DNA from 2 places in the Pseudomonas sp. CCI3.1 genome. Region 2 is predicted to be linked to the other one. Evidence: riboswitches for the same ligand, from Rfam matches in the RefSeq annotation. Region 2 holds a riboswitch; the other holds the start of a gene.

Evidence for each region. A riboswitch is a leader RNA that binds a small molecule or an ion and turns the genes downstream of it on or off. The one in region 2 is predicted to bind cobalamin.
Region 1: another riboswitch for cobalamin. It lies ahead of RGV06_RS00890 (CbtB domain-containing protein); the one in region 2 lies ahead of cobO (cob(I)yrinic acid a,c-diamide adenosyltransferase).

Annotation. Positions count from the first base shown of each region.
Region 1 covers NZ_JAVIWO010000001.1:218,414-221,690, forward strand. The annotation lists gene cobM (precorrin-4 C(11)-methyltransferase) at 153-899, opposite strand; gene RGV06_RS00880 (cobalamin biosynthesis protein) at 964-1,389, opposite strand; gene RGV06_RS00885 (CbtA family protein) at 1,386-2,087, opposite strand; gene RGV06_RS00890 (CbtB domain-containing protein) at 2,099-2,287, opposite strand; cobalamin riboswitch at 2,382-2,594, opposite strand; gene RGV06_RS00895 (response regulator) at 2,731-3,093, opposite strand; gene RGV06_RS00900 (response regulator) at 3,270-3,277, shown strand, end outside.
Region 2 covers NZ_JAVIWO010000001.1:4,419,273-4,422,549, reverse strand. The annotation lists gene RGV06_RS20270 (cobyrinate a,c-diamide synthase) at 1-733, opposite strand, end outside; gene cobO (cob(I)yrinic acid a,c-diamide adenosyltransferase) at 744-1,355, opposite strand; cobalamin riboswitch at 1,437-1,682, opposite strand; gene RGV06_RS20260 (PQQ-dependent sugar dehydrogenase) at 1,810-3,129, shown strand; gene RGV06_RS20255 (C40 family peptidase) at 3,241-3,277, opposite strand, start outside.

The DNA.
Region 1 (3,277 bases), 4.2 Mb from region 2:
GCACCGTTTTTTTATGGCTGCGAGATTCGGATTGTGCGGGCGCAGCAGAACCTGTTGGAGCTGGCTTGCCTGCGATGGCAGCAATGGGGTTTACCTGACAGACCACGCCGTCTGCATCGCGAGCAAGCCCGCTCCCACAGGGGCGAGAGCGTTCAAGGCCGATACAAATGCGCATGTCCCGCGCGGTACAGCGACGAATCCGAAAAGCTGTCGCTGGCCAGGACCCGGCCCACCAGAATCAGCGCCGTGCGCTTGAAACCTTTGGCCTGGACTTTGGCCACAATGTCTTCAAGGGTCCCTTGCACCCAGTCCTGATCAGGCCAGCTGGCACGATGAATCACTGCAATCGGGCAATCGCTGCCGTAGTGCGGGGTCAGTTCGGCAACGATGCTCTCAAGGTTTTTGACCCCCAGGTGAATGGCCATGGTCGCCTTGTGCTGCGCCAGACTGGCGAGTTCTTCTCCGGCCGGCATGACGGTTTTTTCTGCGTAGCGGGTCAAGATTACGGTTTGCGAGATATCGGGAAGCGTCAGTTCTGCGCCCAGGATGGCCGCGCAGGCTGCGGTGGCCGTTACGCCCGGAATAATCTCAAAGGCAATTTTCAGCTCGCGCAGGCAGCGGATCTGTTCGCCTATGGCCCCATACAGGCTGGGGTCGCCGGAGTGTACGCGGGCGACGTCCTGACCTTTGGCATCGGCGGCCTTGATCAGCGTGATGATTTGCTCAAGGTGCAACGGCGCACTGTTGATCACCTGCTCGGCCTGATGGCCTTGCAGTACCGCTTCGGGGACCAGTGAGCCGGCGTAAATGATCACCGGGCAACTGCGTATCAGGCGCTGGCCCTTGACGGTAATCAGCTCAGGATCGCCGGGTCCGGCGCCGATGAAATAAACAGTCATGGCAGTCTCTTGAAAGGGTCGAGATAGAGCTGTTCTTGAACAACGCTCATAGTGAGGCGGGTGATTATCGCGGGTTTTGCTCAAAAGAGGCCAACGCAAAGGTCGCCCCGGGTGATTTTTGTCGCGTAATCCGCAGGGTCGCGGGTGCGCCTGCGAGCTGCTCGGCCAGGGCCAGTGCGGCACTTTCGGCAACGCCGAAACAACCGGTGTGCTCAAACGCAATGTTGGAGCGATGACTCAGCTGTGACGCGTACGGGGCAAGCTGTTCAGCATTGAAGACCTCAAACCCCAGGTTCAGTTGGGCTGCCAGTTGCAGCAGCGAGGGTTCCTGGCGCTTGAGATCGATACTGGCCAAGCCACTGACCGCGCTCAGTGCGATCCCGGCCTGAGCCAGGGAGCTTTCGATCAAACTCAAAAGCTGCGCAACGCTGCATCCCTGGCGGCAGCCCAGACCCATCACCAGGATTGGCACTGTGCCCGTTGCCGTCATGCCGAGTACTGGCCTTCAGACTTGCGGCGAAACAGCCAGGCGCTAATCACGCCCAGTGCCAGCCAAAAAGCGAAGTTGGTCAGCTGCGAGGCAATCTTGAACTGAGATTCCAGTGCTTCAGGAGCCAGGCTTGAGTGCACCAGTGGCTGCGGCGCCCCAAAAATATGCGGTACCACCAGAATCGCCACGCCCAGCACTTTCAGCGCCCAATGCTTGCCAAAGACCAGCAATGCGATTGCCACTGCGGTCGAGGCTGCGGTGCTGACCCACCAGAGTTGGCGTTGCAGCAAGTCGGCCGCTGCAGTGCCCGGCAGCTCGGGCGGCAGGCCCAGGGTTGGGGCCAGGCAGAACACCGCATAACCGGCAAGCCCCCAGAGCAGACCCTGGGACGTGCGGGTCGGGGCACGCAAGGTGTAAAGACCCGCCAGCATCAAGGCAAAACCGACAGCCACCACCAGATTGCCGCCAGTGGTGGACAGCACGCGCTGCCAGCCATCTTCCGGCTCCCAGGCCTCGGCGTCGTGTTCATGGGCAGGCATGGCCATGTCGGCATGCTCGTGCACTTCTGTGGCGGCAGGTTTTTCATAGGTTTCGGCCTGCAAAATCAGCGGGGAAACCCACAGGCTTTGCATCAAGGTCAGCAGCAGGGCGGCCAGCAAGCCGGTGAAGCCTGCGGTTTGAGCGATACGCTTAATCATGGCAGGCAGTCTCAATGGCACGGGAAGGCGGAGCTGTGACGGGTGTCATGGGCCGCATTGTGGACCGCATCGATATGCGAGAACCCGGCGAAGTAGACAAGAAAGGCTCCCAGCACCGCAGCGCCGACAGCAGCCACAATGCGTTGGCTTTGAGTGGCAGTGGTAGCAGCGGAATGGGTACGGCTGGTGCTAATGGACATGGCGCTTGCCTCTGGTCAGACGACGGGCAGCAAAGCGCAAGAAAACCCCACGAACGAAGCCCGCAGGGTTAAACAGCGCCCGCCCACCGCGGGTTTGTCATTCAAATAACCAGGCCGGTCTCCGGGCTTGCGAGGGGCTCAAGGGTTGAGCCTGCAAACATCTCCTTCCCATGCACACGGCACAGTGGATCTGATGTTTCTCTCGCTTACCGTTGCGGGGGCAGCGCCGGACTTGTCAGGACTGAACGCCTGACGCACCGGTTTCCCGTTTCACCCTGTGAAGGGCACCTGATACAAGATGTGTAGGAAACCACAGCCCGTTGGAAGCGTCAATTCAAGGGCGATAGATACACCTCTACTGTGGGAGCGAGCCTGCTCGCGAAAATCATTCGCTAGCAGGCTCGCTCCCACAGGGCCTTGTCCAATAAGAGAACAGCTACACGTCAGGCGGTCAGCATGCTTTTGACTTTGTCACGCAGTTGGTCAATGGAAAAAGGTTTGCCAATCACCGCCATGCCCTCTGCAACCTCAAGGGTTTCGGCATAGCCGCTGGCGAACAGGATGGGCAGTTTTTGGCGCAATTGGCGGGCCTTGCTTGCCAGCTCCCGGCCGTCCATGCCCGGTAATCCGACGTCGGTCATTAACAGGTCAATGTGCTGGGCCGCATCCTCTAGCATTTCCATGGCCTGCTCGCTGCCATCGGCCTCAAGCACGCTGAACTCCAGTTCTTGCAGCACGTCAACGATCAGCATCCGAACAATGGCGTCGTCTTCAACCACAAGGATGGTGGAGGGTGTGGCGGACATAATCATGATCTCGATAAAAATTTAAGCGTGGGTCTGGCAAGCAGCAAGGATAGCCTTGACCTGCGTTTGAGTGTGTCTGTTTGTACGAAAAAGTGCTTTATGAGGGTAAGAAAATAGAACTATTGCTCGGTAATCCGGCAAACTCCAGTTTTTTAAGACTGCTCACAGGCCTGAAAATGAACTC
Region 2 (3,277 bases):
GGGCTACAGCAATTCGAACCCCAGCCAACAATGGCTCGACCGTCACGGGCTCAGGCGCGGCAAATTCAACGGCGGGTGGCAGCGCTACCTCACAGGTACTGGCCAAAGCATTGGCTGCCGCGTCGAGACGCGCATCCAGGTCGTTGAGCTCACTGGCCTGCACCAGCCCCAAATGCCGACTCGGCAACTCGATACCGGTCTCACGGGACAACGCCCCGTACCAGCGCAAGCCTTCGGTCAGGCTGCCTTCGAGCAACTGGGCATGACGCACCGTGCCGACCCGGTTGGCCAGCACCCCGGCGAACGGCAGATCCGGCTGGTAGCGCGCCAGTCCCAAGGCCAGGGCACCGAACGTCTGGGCCATTGCAGTGCCATCAATCACACCCAATACCGGGACGCCAAAATGCCGCGCCAGATCGGCGCTGGACGGCGTACCGTCGAACAACCCCATGACGCCTTCGATCAGGATCAGGTCTGCTTCACCGGCGGCCTCCCACAGCAGGCGGCGACTTTCATCCGCACCCACCATCCACAAATCCACCTGATACACCGGCGCACCGCTGGCACGCTCCAGAATCATCGGGTCGAGAAAATCCGGGCCACATTTAAACACCCGCACTTTGCGCCCCTGATTGCGATGCAATCGGGCCAAGGCAGCGGTTACGGTGGTCTTGCCCTGACCGGAAGCCGGCGCGGCGATCAACACCGCCGGGCAATGACGCGACTCTCTCATGCTGGAACACTCACAATTCGATGCCTTTCTGAGCTTTGATCCCGGCCTGAAAGGCGTGTTTGACCACACCCATTTCGGTCACGGTATCGGCCAGGTCTATCAGTTCAGGTTTGGCGCCACGTCCGGTGACCAGTACATGCTGCATCAAAGGACGGGCCTGCAGGTCGGCGAGGATCTGCTCAAGGTCCAGGTAGCCATGCTTGAGTGCGATGTTCAGCTCATCCAGTACCACCAGCCCGATGGACGGGTCACGCAGCATTTCTCGGGACACTTCCCACGCGGCTTCGGCAGCGGCGATATCGCGTTGGCGATCCTGGGTTTCCCAGGTAAAGCCTTCGCCCATCACGTGGTAGCGCACCTGCTCGGGGAAGCGGCGAAAGAAGATCTCTTCGCCGGTGCTGTTGCGTCCCTTGATGAACTGCACCACGCCGCACTGCATGCCGTGGCCCATGGCCCGGGCCAGCATGCCAAAAGCGGAACTGCTTTTGCCTTTACCATTGCCGGTCAACACCAGCAGTAGCCCGCACTCATTGGGCGAGCTGGCAATGCGCTCATCCATGACGGCTTTTTTGCGCAGCATGCGCGCCTGATGACGTTCGTCGCGTTCGGGGGATTCGTTCATGGCAGCTCTCCGTTGGGGCTCAATGATGCAAACGGGAGGCGGGGGGATAGTCAAATAATCGGCACGTCCTCGCCCGCCGCGAGGATGCTGGATGGATCAGGCCGGTCTCCGGGCTCATAAGCGGTTTAGCCCCCTGCGGGACACACCCTGACCACGCGCCTTCCCGTGAAGAAACACAGTGGCACTCAGCGTGGCATTGACTCATTTACCGTTGCGGGGGCAGCGCCGGGATCATGGCGGTTGTGTGGGTCAAACACGCCCTCACCGGCTTCCCTGTTTCACTCGGCCAACCTTACGTTGCCGAGCACCTGAAACAAGCCGCGAAGGTTAGAGGGTTGGGGGTGGAGCGTCAATTAAAGGTGGCACCAAAAGGGTTTATACAAAGCTGCGGGCTGAACCTTTGAGGGGCTACGCTTCTCTATGACCTACAAGACCAAACTTAATGGAGTTCTTCATGCTCAAGCGCCAGCACGCTATTGTCATCGTACTTGCGGCAGGATTGGCTGCCTGCGGCGAGACTTCGACCCTGCAAGTGAGTGATGGCACCGGCCCGTCGCCGAAGCTGCCTGAACCGAACAAGACGCTTATACCCACCGTCAATATCGCCCCGGCGGTCGGTTGGGCTGAGGGCTCCACACCGATTGCCGCCCAAGGTTTGAAGGTCGCCGCTTTCGCCGAAGGCCTGGACCATCCGCGCTGGCTCTACGTATTGCCCAACGGCGATGTGCTGGTCGCGGAAACCAATGCACCGCCCAAGCCGGATGACAGCAAGGGTATCAAGGGCTGGATCGCGGACAAAGTCATGAGCCGCGCAGGCGCCGGTGTGCCGAGCGCGAACAGGATCACCTTGTTGCGCGATGCAGACCACGACGGAGTGGCTGAAACTCGCACGGTTTTTCTCGACAATCTGAACTCCCCCTTTGGCATGACCCTCGTAGGCAACGATCTGTATGTCGCCGACGCCGACAAGCTGCTGCGCTTCCCCTATCAGGCGGGCGAAAACAGCATCAAGGCGAAGCCGGTCAAGGTCCTCGATTTGCCAGGCGGCCCGCTGAACCATCACTGGACTAAAAACGTCATCGCCAGCCCTGATGGCACCAAGCTGTATGTCACCGTTGGCTCCAACAGCAACGTGGGCGAGAACGGCATGGACAAGGAAGAAGGCCGCGCCGCGATCTGGGAGGTTGATCGCGCTACCGGCAATCACCGGATTTTCGCTTCTGGCCTGCGCAACCCCAACGGCCTGGACTGGGAACCCAAAACCGGCACACTCTGGACAGCAGTTAACGAACGTGACGAAATCGGCAGCGATCTGGTCCCCGATTACATCACCTCAGTCAAGGATGGTGGTTTCTATGGCTGGCCCTACAGCTATTACGGCCAGCACGTGGATGTACGGGTCAACCCGCAAAATCCGGAACTGGTCGCCAAAGCCATTGCACCGGACTATGCCGTCGGCCCGCACACTGCATCCCTGGGGCTGAGTTTTGCCGAAGGCAGCAAACTGCCCGACTTCACCCAAGGCGCGTTCATTGGCCAGCACGGCTCCTGGAACCGCAAACCGCACAGTGGTTACAAAGTGATTTTTGTACCTTTTGCTGACGGAAAGCCCACAGGCATGCCAGTTGATGTACTGAGCGGTTTTCTCAACGCGGACGAAAAAGCCATGGGCCGGCCGGTAGGCGTGGTCATCGATAAGCAAGGGGATTTGCTGGTGGCCGATGATGTCGGCAACAAGGTTTGGCGGGTGTCGGCAAAGCCTACCAGCAAATGAAACAGTGGGAGCGGGCTTACTCGCGATTGGATCACCGCGGCGTGGCAGTTACACCGCGTTGTATCCATCGCGAGCAAGCCCGCTCCCACCCAGCGTGATGCAGGTTCGGGTTTACGGCAGACGCGCCAGATGCTGCTCGGTCGGCAAC